DNA from 2 places in the Streptomyces sp. PL-29 genome. Region 2 is predicted to be linked to the other one. Evidence: riboswitches for the same ligand, from Rfam matches in the RefSeq annotation. Region 2 holds a riboswitch; the other holds the start of a gene.
What was found. A riboswitch is a leader RNA that binds a small molecule or an ion and turns the genes downstream of it on or off. The one in region 2 is predicted to bind glycine.

Region 1: it holds a riboswitch for glycine, as region 2 does, so the genes downstream of both, gcvT (glycine cleavage system aminomethyltransferase GcvT) here and gcvP (aminomethyl-transferring glycine dehydrogenase) in region 2, are expected to answer to the same signal.

The regions. Positions count from the first base shown of each region.
Region 1 covers NZ_CP136996.1:4,979,491-4,986,821, forward strand. The annotation lists gene gcvT (glycine cleavage system aminomethyltransferase GcvT) at 91-1,206, opposite strand; glycine riboswitch at 1,378-1,480, opposite strand; gene R4Z63_RS23080 (AAA family ATPase) at 1,670-2,347, shown strand; gene R4Z63_RS23085 (enhanced serine sensitivity protein SseB) at 2,462-3,196, shown strand; gene R4Z63_RS23090 (enhanced serine sensitivity protein SseB C-terminal domain-containing protein) at 3,293-4,033, shown strand; gene R4Z63_RS23095 (ABC transporter permease) at 4,501-5,496, shown strand; gene R4Z63_RS23100 (ABC transporter substrate-binding protein) at 5,574-7,322, shown strand.
Region 2 covers NZ_CP136996.1:1,045,963-1,053,293, reverse strand. The annotation lists gene R4Z63_RS04770 (bifunctional nuclease family protein) at 1-114, shown strand, start outside; gene R4Z63_RS04765 (MerR family transcriptional regulator) at 295-933, shown strand; gene R4Z63_RS04760 (DNA polymerase IV) at 987-2,390, shown strand; gene R4Z63_RS04755 (PRC-barrel domain-containing protein) at 2,410-2,775, opposite strand; glycine riboswitch at 2,897-2,995, shown strand; gene gcvP (aminomethyl-transferring glycine dehydrogenase) at 3,192-6,077, shown strand; gene R4Z63_RS04745 (DUF5999 family protein) at 6,175-6,363, opposite strand; gene R4Z63_RS04740 (hypothetical protein) at 6,625-7,245, opposite strand.

The DNA of each region.
Region 1 (7,331 bases), 3.9 Mb from region 2:
TGGATGCGGGGGAGTGGATACGAACTGCGGTCTTGGGTACTGAGACGACGCCGTACGGCTGCCCGGACGGCGGACGTCGTGCGCGGAGGGCTACTTCTGCCGCTTGTAGAACGGCAGCGCGACGACCTCGTACGGCTCATGCGTACCGCGAATGTCGACGCCGACGCCGGAGGTGCCGGGCGCGGCGTGCTCCGCGTCCACGTACGCCATCGCGATCGGCTTGCCCAGCGTCGGGGACGGGGCGCCCGAGGTGACCTCGCCGATGACCTTGCCGTCGGCGACGACGGGGAAGCCGGCGCGCGGGACGCGGCGGCCCTCGGCGATCAGGCCGACCAGCTTGCGCGGGGCCTGGTCGGCGGCCTTCTCGGCGGCGGCCTCCAGGGCGGCGCGGCCGACGAAGTCCCCCTCCTTCTCGAACTTCACGACCCGGCCCAGACCTGCGTCGAACGGGGTCAGGGAGGTGGTCAGCTCGTGCCCGTACAGCGGCATGCCCGCCTCCAGGCGCAGGGTGTCGCGGCAGGACAGGCCGGCCGGAACCAGGCCGACGCCCTCGCCGGCCTTGGTCAGCGCCTGCCACAGCTCCACGGCGTGCTCGGGGGCGACGAACAGCTCGAAGCCGTCCTCGCCGGTGTAGCCGGTGCGTGCGATCAGCGCGGGCACGCCCGCGACGGTGCCCGGCAGGCCCGCGTAGTACTTCAGGCCGTCGAGGTCGGCGTCGGTGAGCGACGCCAGGATGCCGGGGGACTCCGGACCCTGCACGGCGATCAGCGCGTACGCGTCGCGGTCGTCGCGGACCTCGGTGTCGAAGCCGGCGGCACGCTCGGTCAGGGCGTCGAGGACGACCTGGGCGTTGGAGGCGTTGGCGACGACCATGTACTCGGTCTCGCCGAGGCGGTAGACGATCAGGTCGTCGACGATCCCGCCGTCCTCCTGGCAGATGTGCGTGTAGCGGGCACGGCCGACACCGACGGTGGAGATGTTGCCGACCAGCGCGTAGTCCAGGGCCTTGACGGCCTCCGGGCCGGTCAGCGTGATCTCGCCCATGTGCGACAGGTCGAAGAGGCCGGCCTTGGTGCGTACGGCGTTGTGCTCGTCGCGCTCGCTGGCGTACCGCAGCGGCATGTCCCAGCCCGCGAAATCGGTCATGGTCGCACCGAGCGAACGGTGCAGCGCATCGAGGGCGGTCAGGCGGGGGGCAGTGCTCATGGGTGTGGCTCCCGGGTCCCAGGGCATCGACATGACATGACGAGGACGTTCCTCCCCATCTGTCATCGGAACCTGAGAGGTTCGCCGAGAGTTCCGCCGATCGTCCGATCGCCGGTCTCCCCGACTTGCACCTTGGGTGGAGCTGGCGCGCAGCTCGCTTTTCAGATCTGCCTCATCCACGCGGTACGGGGCCTGAGAGATTCAAGGGAGGTTCTTGCTCCTTCGGCGCCCGGCACGGCCTCGCGGCCTGCCGGGACTCTCCCGCGCGGATTCAAGCGGCCGGTATGCAGTTGGTCCAGATGGCGCACATCATTGCACGGCATGCTCGGGATCGGGGGTGGGGGTCCGAAAGTTCGTACGCCCCTCCGAACGGGCCGAGTGGAACCGTGGATGCCGGATTACCGTCTCTTTACACTCGGTGGGAAGGGTCCCGGTGGCCCGACGCGGGGGGAAGGCGAGCACTGTGCGGAGATTCGGAGTGGTGACGGCGACGGGAGCCGTCGAAGCGGTGCCGGCCCAGCGGCGCGGCGCGCGCGAGCGCGGGAGGGCTGCCGACGGCGGCCTCGGCCCCGTGCGCGACCTGCGCGGCCCCGCACTGCGCGGACCCCGGCGGCTCGGCTTCGCCGAGGGCGACATCGTCGTGGTCTCCGGGCTGCCCGGCGGCGGCAAGAGCACGCTGATCAAGCGAGCCGCGCCGGAGGGCGGCGCCGTCGACTCCCAGGACACCCGTGAACGCTGGGAGCGCCGGATGCCCGCCCGGCTGCCCTACGCCGTCTACCGCCCGCTGGTACGCGCCGCGCACTACTGGGGGCTGTACCGGATCCTGCGCTCCGGCGACTCCGTCGTCGTCCACGACTGCGGCACTCAGAGCTGGGTGCGCGCCCTGCTCTCCGCGGCCGCGCGCCGCCGGGGCCGGTCGCTGCACCTCGTCCTCCTGGACAGCAGCCCCGAGGAGGCGCTCTCCGGCCAGGCCGCGCGGGGCCGGGGGGTGTCTGCCTACGCCTTCGCCCGCCACCGCGGCGCCGTGGGCCGCCTGCTGCGCGACGCCGAGGCGGGCCGCCCGCCCGCCGGCTGCGCCTCCGCGACCCTGCTGGACCGCCGCTCGGCCGCCGCCGTGACGGGGATCGGTTTCCACGGCTGACCGCCGGGCCGGGCCGACCCGGATCCCCGGCGGCGGTGCCCGCCCCGCGGCCGGTACCCTGCGGGGCGACACGCGCGGGACCGCACGTGCGGGACCAGACAGGGGCAGGGGCAGATGCAGGGCAGCGGCTGGCCGGAAAATGAGCTGGAGCAGGTGCTCGGGGCGGCGCTCGGGCAGCCGGACGCCGGCGGCCGGATCCTGGAGGTGCTCGGGCGCAGCAGGGTGTGGGTGCCCCTGCCGGGCGGCGGCGGCCCCGACACGGCCGGTCTGGACCTGCCCACCATGGACATCGGCGGGGCGGCGTACGTCCCGGTCTACAGCTCCGAGGCCCAGTTCCTCGCCTGTGTCGGCCCCGGCATGGACTTCGCGGTGGCCCCGGCGGTCGAGTTCGCCCGGGGGCTGCCCCCGCAGCTCGGCATCGCGGTCAATCCGGAGGGCGCCGTCGGCGTCCCGCTGCCCCCGCCCGCCGTCGCCGAGCTCTGCCGTGCGGGCCGCAGCCCGCTCGACGGCTCCGCGACCGGCGGCCGCGTACGGCTCTTCGAGCCCGACTGGCAGGAGGACCCGGTGGACTTCCTGGCTGCCGCCGGCGAGGAGTTCCGCGCCACCGGAGTGGTCGCGGCGGCGCACCGCTGCCTCGCCAGCGTCGAGGGCGGGGCACCGGAACTCTTCGTCGGTGTCCGCCTGGCGGGGTGGGAGCCACAGATGCGGGAGGCGCCGATGGAGGCGCTCGGACGCGCCCTGGCGCGCGTTCCGGCGCCGTGGCCCGTGCAACTGATCCTCCTGGACGCGGCCCAGGACCCGGTCACGGACTGGATTCGTGAGCGCGTACGCCCCTTCTACCTCGCGTAGGGCCGCTTAAGCTGGTTACATCTCCCGGCCGCACGCATGAGCGCTGGCCCGGGTAAGGCACGCGTGGAGCGACGGGCGGACGAAGAGGGGTACCGGGTGAGTGCGTCAGGCACGGCCGCGGCCGGGCAGGTCGAGCACATGATGCGCCAGGTGACTCCCGGGCGCTACGAGAGCTACGAGTCACTGCTGCGGGCCCTGTCCGAGGGCCGGCTGTGGATGCTGCTGTGGCAGGGGCAGCCGGGGTCCCCGGACGCCCAGTACGGCGGCATGGAGGTCGAGGGGCTCGGCTACGCCCCCTGCGTCACCTCCCCCCAGGAACTGGCCGCGAGCGGCTGGAACCGGGGCTACGAAGTGGTCACGGGGCGGGACATCGCCCGCGCCCTCTACCCGGACCGCTGGGGTCTGTGGCTCAACCCGCATGCCCAGGGCGGCGGCCTCGGCGTGCCCTGGGCCGACCTGCGCCGCATCGCGACCGGCCTGGACCGGATGCCCGCGGGCCCGCTGCGGCTGTCCGAGCCCAGCATCGAACTGCCCCAGTTCTACGGCCTGCTGACCCAGCATGCGCACCGCACACCGGCCGTGCGGTCGCTGCGCCGCGTCTGGGTGCAGCCGGCACTCGGGTCCCCTTACCTCGCCGTCGGGCTCGACCTGTACGACGCCTCCGCGCCCGCGCTGGAATCCGTACGGGAAATGATGCGCCAGTCGGTCGGGGCGGTGCCCGAGGGCGTCCCGGTGTGCACCGTCGCGCTGGGCGACGAGCACGACCCCGTGGCGATGTGGCTGCGGGCGCAGACCCGGCCCTTCTACGACCGCGAGGGCCAGGCCCCGGCGTACTGACCCGGCCCGCCCCCAGGAGCCCCCGCGGACCCGCGGGGGCTCCTGGCGCGAAATCCGCATATCGAGACGTCCATCTCGAAGGCCGCACCGGTCCCATCGGTGCGGCCTTCGGCATATCCGCTGAATAGGCCCAAGATTCACGTCTGAAAGGGCAGTTGGGTCTGATGTCCGTTCCGCGCCGAACGCGCGGTGTTTCACCGCTCAACAGGCCTGGCGGTTCGGATAGCGGAAGGTGTAAGCCCAGATCACGGTTGCGCATCACATCCCCGGGGGGTCTGGCGGGCGGTTGAGAGCGCGTTGAAGACTCCCCCCACCGAAGGCCGGTCCATCTCACGAACACCGGCTCTTCACGTGCACTTCCGGCACATTTTCTCGCCAATCGCACCACCAGCGACGCCGATTGAACCAAGCCGCCACAGCGGCGGGCATGGGCCGGCCACCGTCGGCCGAGAGGGGTCCCCACCACGATGACGGCACCACTGCACGACACCAACGCGGCCGAGTCCGCGGCCGTGGCCACCCCCGACGTTCCGCAGAAGGCGATCGAGGGCCGCTCGCTCGGCCGGATCGCGTGGACCAGACTCAAGCGCGACAAGGTGGCGATGGCCGGCGGCGCGGTCGTGCTGCTCCTCGTCGTGCTGGCCGCGCTGTCGCAGCCGATCCAGTGGGTGTTCGGCCTGGACCCGGACGCGCTGCACCAGGACCTCATCGACCCCTCCCTGGCCACTCCGATCGGCTCCTTCGGCGGTATCAGCTGGGAGCACCCCCTCGGCGTGGAGCCGAAGTTCGGCCGCGACATCGCCACCCGCATCCTGGAAGGCTCCTGGGTCTCCCTGCTGGTCGCCTTCGGGTCGACCCTCCTCTCGGTGCTGATCGGCTCGGTGCTGGGCGTCGTCGCCGGGTACTACGGAGGCTGGGCCGACACGGTGATCAGCCGCATGATGGACACCTTCCTCGCCTTCCCGCTGCTGCTCTTCGCGATCTCCATCTCGGCCGCCCTCCAGGGCGGGGCCTTCGGGCTGGAGGGACTGCCGCTGCACATCGGCGTGCTGATCTTCGTGATCGGCTTCTTCGGCTGGCCCTACATCGGGCGCATCGTGCGCGGCCAGACGCTGTCGCTGCGCGAGCGGGAGTTCGTCGACGCGGCCCGCAGCCTCGGCGCCCGCGGCCCCTTCATCGTCTTCCGGGAGCTGCTGCCCAATCTGGTGGCGCCGATCCTCGTCTACGCCACCCTGCTCATCCCGACCAACATCCTCTTCGAGGCCTCTCTGAGCTTCCTCGGCGTGGGTATCCAGCCACCGCAGGCCTCGTGGGGCGGAATGCTCAGCTCCGCCGTGGACTACTACAAGGTCGACCCGATGTTCATGGTCGTCCCGGGCACGGCGATCTTCCTCACCGTGCTCGCCTTCAACCTCCTCGGCGACGGCCTGCGCGACGCCCTGGACCCCAAGAGCTCGCGCTGATCCGCCCGTCTCCCGGGCATCCGGCCGAGGCACCGCCCGTACCACCACCACTCCGAATCAGGGGGCATCACTCCGTCATGAGAAGCAGGTCGAGAAAAGCCGCGGTGCTTGCCGCCGCCATCACCGTCGCCCTCACCGCCTCCGCCTGCAATGGTGGTGACAAGACCGCCGGCGACGACAAGTCGGCCGGATCCAACGCCGCCGTCAAGGGCGTGGTCAACGCCTCCGACAAGCAGGGCGGAACGCTCGTCTACGAGGCGTCCGACACCCCCGACTCCTTCGACCCCGGCAACACCTACTACGGCTTCGTCTTCAACTTCAGCCGCCTGTACGCCCGTCCGCTGACCACCTTCGCTCCCGGCGCCGGAGCCGAGGGCAACAAGGTCGTCCCGGACCTCGCCGAGAGCCTCGGCACCCCCAGTGACGGCGGTGCCACCTGGACGTACAAGATTCGCAAGGGCGTGAAGTACAGCGACGGTACGGAGATCACCTCCAAGGACGTCAAGTACGCCGTCGAGCGGAGCAACTTCGCCCGTGACGTGCACTCCAACGGCCCGAACTACCTCGCGCAGTACCTCAAGGACAACGAGACCCCCTACGAGGGCCCGTACAAGGACAAGTCCGACACGGGGCTGCAGTCCATCGAGACCCCCGACGACCAGACGATCGTCTTCAAGCTGAAGCAGCCCTTCGCCGAGTTCGACTACCTGCTGGCGAACCCGCAGTCGGCCCCCGTGCCGAAGGCCAAGGACAACGGCGCGGACTATGTGAAGAACATCGTCTCCTCGGGCTCGTACATGTTCGAGAGCTACGAGCACGACAAGCAGGCGGTCCTGGTCCGCAACCCCAACTGGGACGCCTCCACGGACCCGCTGCGCAAGCAGCTCCCGGAGAAGATCGTCGTCAAGCTGAAGGTCAACCAGGAGACGATCGACTCCAACCTGAAGGCCGGCAACACCCACATCGACATCGTCGGCAACGGTGTGGCCCAGCAGACCCAGACCGAGCTGCTGACCTCGAAGGACCCCAACACCGACAACGCCGAGGGCGGTCGCCTGGTCTACATGGCCATGAACACCAAGGTGGCGCCCTTCGACAACGTGGAGTGCCGCAAGGCGGTCCAGTACGCGATCGACAAGGTGTCGGTGCAGACCGCGTTCGGCGGTCCCACCCGCGGCGCCATCGCCAGCACCGTCCTGCCGACCGACATCCCGGGGCACGTGGACTTCAACACCTACGAGACCCCTGACAACAAGGGCGACGAGGCCAAGTCCAAGGCCGCGCTGACCGCCTGCGGACAGCCGAACGGCTTCGAGACCACCATCACCGCGCGCAACGACCGCGCCGGCGAGGTCGACATGGCCACGGCCATCCAGGCGTCCCTGAAGAAGGTCGGGATCAACGTCAAGATCCAGCAGTTCCCGGCCGGCAAGTACTTCAGCGACTACGCGGGCGTCCCGAAGTTCACCGAGGACAACAAGATCGGCCTCATGATGATGCAGTGGGGCGCCGACTGGCCGAGCGGCTTCGGCTTCCTCCAGCAGGTCGTCCACGGTGACGCGATCAGCAAGACCGGTAACACCAACCTGTCGCAGCTGAACGACCCCGAGATCAACAAGATGCTGAACGACAACATCGCCAACACCGACGCCGCCGCGCGCGAGAAGGTCTACGGCGAGATCGACAAGAAGGTCATGGACCAGGCGGTCATCGTGCCCCTGACCTACTTCAAGGTCCTGCACTACCGCTCGCCCAAGCTCACCAACGTGGTCTCCAACCCGGCGTGGAGCGGTCAGTACGACTACCTCAACATCGGCCTGAAGTAAACCCGGACG
Region 2 (7,331 bases):
GTGCTGGACGACGCCGGAATCGCCATTCCGGACGAGCAGGAGGACGAGGTGGAGAAGTTCCGCGAGTTCCTCGACCAGATCTCGCCCGAGGACTTCGGTACCGGCCAACAGTGAGTCGCCGCCGCGTCCTCCACGCCGCGCCATCACCCCATTCGAGTAGCCTTTCCCCGCAATCGGATACGGGAAACCACTCTCAGGGTGATTATCACTCGGCGTGCCGAGTGTGGCGATCGTTGACGCACCCCTGGTGACTGCCTACCTTCGAGGTGGGCAGGTCAAGGACGGAGGGTCGGCGTGAGGATCACGGGCGACGGTACGACCGGGGGCACCCCCGTACGGAGTGGCACCGGGCCGTACCCGCTGCACGGTGGTGCGGCCGGACCCGCGCGCCGCCAGCCGGAGTCGACGCCGGTCGGTTCGCCGGACGGCGACCCGGCGCCCGAGCAGGTCGGCTACCGCGGACCCACGGCGTGCGCCGCGGCCGGCATCACCTATCGGCAGCTCGACTACTGGGCGCGCACCGGGCTGGTGGAGCCCAGCGTGCGGGCCGCCTACGGCTCCGGAACGCAGCGCCTCTACAGCTTCCGCGACGTCGTGGTACTCAAGATCGTCAAGCGTTTCCTGGACACCGGTGTGGCGCTGCAGAACATCCGCACGGCGGTGCAGCATCTGCACGACCGCGGCCTCGCCGACCTTGAGCGGATGACGCTGATGAGCGACGGCGCCACGGTGTACGAGTGCACCTCGCCGGACCAGGTCGTGAGTCTCCTCCAGGGTGGGCAGGGCGTCTTCGGCATCGCCGTGGGGGTGGTGTGGCGCGACGTGCGCAACGCCCTGTCACAGCTGCACGGGGAGCGGGTGGACACCGGCGAGACCCTGGTCCGGCACCACCCGGCGGACGAGCTGGCCGCCCGTCGCAACCGAGCCGGCTGAGCCGGCCTGCCCGGGCCGCGGGAATGTCAGTGGCGTAGGGCAGCATCGGTGCCGTGAGAGCCGCCCCGACCATCCTGCATCTGGACATGGACGCCTTCTACGCCTCCGTCGAGCAGGCGTCGAAGCCGAGCCTGCGCGGCAAGGCCGTCATCGTCGGAGGGCTCGGACCACGGGGGGTCGTCGCCACCGCCTCCTACGAGGCCCGACGGTTCGGGGTGCATTCGGCGATGCCCACGGCGCAGGCCAGGCGGCTCTGCCCGAACGGCGCCTACCTGATCCCGCGGTTCACGCTCTACCGGCAGGTCAGCGACGTGGTCATGGCCATGCTGCGGGAACTGTCGCCGCTGGTGGAGCCGCTCAGCCTGGACGAGGCCTTCGTGGACCTGGAGGCGGGCGGGGCGGCCTTCGACTCGCACTCGGCGCGGGCGACGGGCGAGCGGCTGCGGGCCGGCATCACCGCCGCCACCGGGCTCAGCGGGTCCGTGGGGCTGGCCGGGTCGAAGATGCTGGCCAAGGTCGCCTCGGAGGAGGCCAAGCCCGCGGGGCTGCTGCTGATCGAGCCCGGGACCGAGCGGGAACTGCTCGCTCCGATGCCGGTGCGGACTCTGCCGGGGGTGGGGCCGGCCACCGGGGAGCACCTGCGCCGCGCCGGGATCACCACGGTGGGGGACCTGGCGGAGGCCGGGGAGGACGAGTTGGTCCGGATGCTCGGGCGCGCGCACGGCACGGGGCTGTACCGGATGGCGCTGGGCCTGGACGACCGGCCGGTGGTCGCGGAGCGGGACGCCAAGTCGGTGTCGGTCGAGGACACCTTCGACGTGGATCTGCACGACCGGGTGCGGATCCGGGGCGAGGTGCAGCGACTCGCCGACCGGTGCGTGCAGCGGCTGCGGGGCTCCGGGCACTCGGGGCGCACGATCGTGCTCAAGGTGCGGCGCTACGACTTCTCCACGCTGACGCGGTCCGAGACGCTGCGCGGCCCCACGGACGACGCGGCGGTGGTGCGGGAGGCCGCCGCGCGGCTGCTGGAGGCGGTGGACACCACGGGAGGCGTGCGGTTGCTGGGGGTGGGGGTGACCGGCCTGGCGGACTACACGCAGGAGGACCTCTTCGCCCAGTCGCTCGCGGCCGAGCCTCAGGTGGCGGCCGAGGTGGACGGTACGGGCGGTGCGGCCGGGGGAACCGAGCCGGAGGCCGCCGGAGGGGACGAGAAGCCACAGGAGGGGCCGCCGGCGCCCGCGGAGCAGCAAGAGGCTCCCGAGCGCCGCTGGGCGGCCGGAAGCGACGTACGCCACGTGCTGTACGGGCCGGGGTGGGTCCAGGGCAGCGGGGTGGGGCGGGTCACCGTCCGGTTCGAACAGCCCGGGTCGGAGCCCGGCCGGGTGCGGACCTTCCGGGTGGACGACCCGGATCTGGCGCCGTCCGACCCGTTGCCGCTGGTGGGGGAGGCCGCGTAGGGCGGCGCCGGGGCGCGGGTCAGCCCTCGTCGCCCGCCAGCCGGCCGAAGTCGCGGTCGACGTCGGACGGGAGGGCCGTGTCCAGGCCGTAGTGGTGATAGAGCTGGAGTTCCTGCTCGGGGGAGAGGTGGCGGCCGACGCCGAAATCCGGTGCGTCCCTGATGAGGGAGCGTTCGAAGGGCACCCGCAGGGTCTCGCCGACCATCTCGCTCGGCTCCAGCGGCACGAAGGCGTCCCGGCCGAAGAAGCCGGTGCGGACGGCGGCCCATTCCGGGACACCCGTGGCATCGTCGAGGTAGACCTCGTCGATGGTGCCGATCTTGGCACCGTTGCGGTCGAACGCCTTGCGGCCGATCAGGCTGCGCGGATCGATGTCGGTCTGCACGGTCCCTCCAAATGGTCGCAACTGTCGCAACTGCTCCCTAGTGACTACAGAAGGGCATTTCCGCAGAGGAGGCCACTCGGGGAGCCTCTTGAACCCCGCTGGTAGGCTGGGTGACGGCTGTCGACCCTGTGCGGGAGAGTCCTCCGAGTGAGCAAGACGGAGGCGCCGAAGGAGCAAATCCTCCCCGGAATCTCTCAGGCATACGTACCGCACGGACGAGGCCACTCTGGAAAGCAGGGCGGGTGCCGGGCGCGCAGTGCCGGTCCCCCTCCTCACCGACGGTGAAAGCCGGAGCTCTCGGGAGACCCCCGTGAGATCCGGTGAAACTCTCAGGTGCAGATGACAGAGGGGGAGGCCGTCCGGGTGCCCGCGCCGTGGTGCCCCTCGCAGGTCATATGACCAGGAGGCCTCCGTACATGACCGCCAACCGCATTCCGCTCTCCCAGCTGGAGCGAGGCATCCCCTTCGAACAGCGCCACATCGGCCCGGATGCCGAGGCGCAGGCGAAGATGCTCGCCCAGGTGGGCTACGGCTCCCTGGACGAACTGACCGCCGCCGCGGTGCCGGATGTGATCAAGACCGCCGACGCGCTCGACCTCCCCGAGGCGCGGACCGAGGCCGAGGTGCTCGCCGAGCTGCGCTCGCTCGCCGACCGCAACCAGGTCCTCACCCCCATGATCGGTCTCGGTTACTACGGGACCTTCACCCCGCCGGTGATCCTCCGCAACGTCATGGAGAACCCGGCCTGGTACACGGCGTACACGCCCTACCAGCCGGAAATCTCGCAGGGCCGCCTCGAGGCCCTCCTGAACTTCCAGACCGTCGTCGCCGACCTCACCGGCCTGCCGACCTCGGGCGCCTCGCTGCTCGACGAGGGCACCGCGGCCGCCGAGGCCATGACCCTGGCCCGCCGCGTGGGCAAGGTCAAGGGCAACGTCTTCCTCGTCGACGCCGACGCCCTGCCGCAGACCATCGCCGTCATCGAGACCCGCGCCGAGCCGATCGGCATCGAGGTCGTCGTCGCCGACCTCTCCGACGGCATCCCCGCCGAGATCGCCGAGCGCGGCGTCTACGGCGTCCTGCTCCAGTACCCGGGTGCCTCCGGCGCCGTCCGGGAGATCAAGCCGGTCATCGACCAGGCGCACGAGCTCGGCGCCATCGTCACCGTCTCGGCCGACCTGCTCGCCCTGACCCTCCTGACGTCCCCGGGCGCCCTCGGAGCCGACATCGCCGTGGGCACCACCCAGCGCTTCGGTGTCCCGATGGGCTTCGGCGGACCGCACGCCGGCTACATGGCCGTCCAGGACAAGCACGCCCGTTCGCTGCCCGGCCGCCTCGTCGGCGTCTCGGTGGACGCGGACGGCAACAAGGCCTACCGCCTGGCCCTGCAGACCCGCGAGCAGCACATCCGCCGTGAGAAGGCCACCAGCAACATCTGCACCGCGCAGGTGCTGCTCGCCGTCATGGCCGGCATGTACGCCGTCTACCACGGCCCGGACGGCCTGCGGACCATCGCCCGCCGCACCCACCGCTACGCGGCGCTGCTCGCCGCCGGTCTGCGGGCCGGCGGAGTCGAGACCGTACACGGCGCCTACTTCGACACGATCACCGTCCGTGTGCCGGGCCGCGCGGCCGAGGTCGTCGCGGCCGCCCGGGAGGGCGGGGTCAACCTGCACCGGGTCGACGCCGACCTCGTCTCGATCAGCTGTGACGAGACCACGCTGCGCGCCGACATCGAGGCCGTCTGGGCCGCCTTCGGCGTCACCGCCGACATCGAGGCGCTCGACGAGGCCACGGCCGACACCCTGCCCGAGGGCCTGTTGCGCTCGGACGCGTACCTGACGCACCCGGTCTTTCACCAGCACCGGTCTGAGACCGCGATGCTGCGCTACCTGCGCAGGCTCTCGGACAAGGACTACGCGCTGGACCGCGGCATGATCCCGCTGGGCTCCTGCACCATGAAGCTCAACGCGACCACCGAGATGGAGCCGGTGACCTGGCCCGAGTTCGGCCAGCTGCACCCCTTCGCGCCGGTGGAGCAGGCCGAGGGGTACCTCACGCTCATCAACGAGCTGGAGGAACGTCTCTGCGAGGTCACCGGCTACGACAAGGTCTCCATCCAGCCGAACGCCGGCTCCCAGGGCGAGCTCGCCGGTCTGCTGGCCGTACGCGCCTACCACCGGGCCAACGGCGACGAGCAGCGCACCATCTGCCTCATCCCGTCCTCCGCGCACGGCACCAACGCCGCCAGCGCCGTGATGGCCGGCATGAAGGTCGTCGTCGTCAAGACGGCCGACGACGGTGAGGTGGACGCGGACGACCTGCGTGCCAAGATCGAGCAGCACCGTGACGAGCTCGCCGTGCTGATGATCACCTACCCCTCCACGCACGGTGTGTTCGAGGAGCACGTCGCCGACATCTGCGCCCAGGTGCACGAGGCCGGCGGCCAGGTCTACGTCGACGGCGCCAATCTGAACGCCCTGGTCGGCCTGGCCAAGCCGGGTCACTTCGGTGGCGACGTCTCGCACCTGAACCTGCACAAGACCTTCTGCATCCCGCACGGCGGCGGCGGTCCGGGCGTCGGCCCGGTCGGCGTCCGGGCGCACCTGGCGCCGTACCTGCCGAACCACCCGCTGCAGCCGACGGCCGGCCCGGAGACGGGCGTCGGCCCGATCTCGGCCGCGCCGTGGGGATCGGCCGGCATCCTGCCGATCTCCTGGTCGTACGTGCGCCTCATGGGCGGCGAGGGCCTCAAGCGCGCCACCCAGGTCGCGGTGCTCGGCGCCAACTACATCGCCAAGCGCCTGGAGCCGCACTACCCCGTGCTCTACACCGGCCCGGGCAACCTGGTCGCGCACGAGTGCATCATCGACCTGCGCCCGCTGTCGAAGGCCACGGGCGTCAGCGTGGACGACATCGCCAAGCGCCTGATCGACTACGGCTTCCACGCGCCGACGATGTCCTTCCCGGTCGCCGGAACGCTCATGATCGAGCCGACGGAGTCCGAGGACCTCGCCGAGATCGACCGTTTCTGCGACGCGATGATCGCCATCCGCGGCGAGATCGAGCGGGTCGCGGGCGGCGAGTGGCCGGCGGACGACAACCCGCTGGCGAACGCCCCGCACACGGCGGCTTCGCTGGGCGGCGAGTGGAACCACCCGTACACCCGGGACGAGGCCGTCTTCCCGGGCGGCGTCACGGCCGCCGAGAAGTACTGGCCGCCGGTGCGCCGCATCGACGGTGCCTTCGGCGACCGCAACCTCGTGTGCTCCTGCCCGCCGCTGGACGAGTACGACAACTGAGGCGCCCCCGCCTCTGAGGCCGTCGCACGACATGGTGAAGGGGCCGGCCCCGGGAGACTCTCCCGGGGCCGGCCCCTTCACCGTCCTGCGTCCTCGCCTACGCCGCCGCGAGCGGGCGGTGCGGGGCGATGATCTGCCCGTCCGGCAGCAGCTCACCGGTGTCCTCGAAGAGCAGGACGCCGTTGCACAGCAGGCTCCAGCCCTGTTCCGGATGGTTGGCCACCGGGCGCGCGGCCTCCCGGTCGGCGGATTCGGCAGACGGGCAGGCTGGCTGGTGCTGGCACATGGATGCGTTCTTTCGCTGCGGTGTGGTCTGAGTGCTACGGCTCGATACCTGGTTCATGGCCGTCCCCCTGGGTCATCCCCGCAGCCGCGGGGCGCTTGCCATCAGTGTTCCCCCACGACAGCTGCTTCGCAGGGATTTCCCGGCAGCTGTCCTCATGGATTGATGACGCATCACTCGTGCGGGCGGTTCAGGCCAACTCCCCTGTCATTTCGGATGGTTCACGGGTGGCCCGGGTGGACTAGGCCGAATGGGTCCATCGGGTCAGGCGGCGGGCGCGGCCAGCGAGGGAGGGGCCGGCGCCGTCGCCGGCGTGAGCCGGTGGGTCAGCACCGGCAGGAGTTCGGAGACCGGATGCGGTCGGTACGCGGCGATGCCGGGCGGGGCTGGGGCCAGCGGCACCAGCAGGTCCTCGCCGGCGGGCAGCCCGGCGGCGGGGTCCGCGCCCACCGCCCCGTGCAGCCAGAGCGTCAGCATGTAGAGCTCCGGTACGGAGAGCAGCCGGGGCTGGTAGCCGGTGGTGAGCAGCTCGGCCTGGCGCAGGGCGCGCTCGGTGGCGCAGACGTAGGGGCCTTCGAAGAAGTGGGAGAAGGCCCAGCCGTCGGGTGTCAGTCGGGTGTCCGCCGCCGCGACGTGCCGGTCCCCGCTGCGGATCAGGAACCGCCACCCGACGAGCCGTGTGCGGGGCGGCCGGCCGACGGACGCCAGGTCCGAGAGGTTCAGCCGGTCCATGACGTGGACCGGAAGGGGGAGCTCGGCGGTCAGCGGCCCCTGGACGGCGCGCAGGGACGGAGTGTGCGCCTCGTTGACGGCGGTGGGGGAACCGAGTGCCGTGAGGATGCTGCGCAGGGCGGGTGCGGGAGCCGGGGGGACATGCAGCGGCATGGTGGGTCGCCTCTCACTTGGGAGACCTGTGGAAACGGGGCAGGTGCGGGACGGCGCTGTCGCATTCTGGGGCCAGAGGGGGGCCG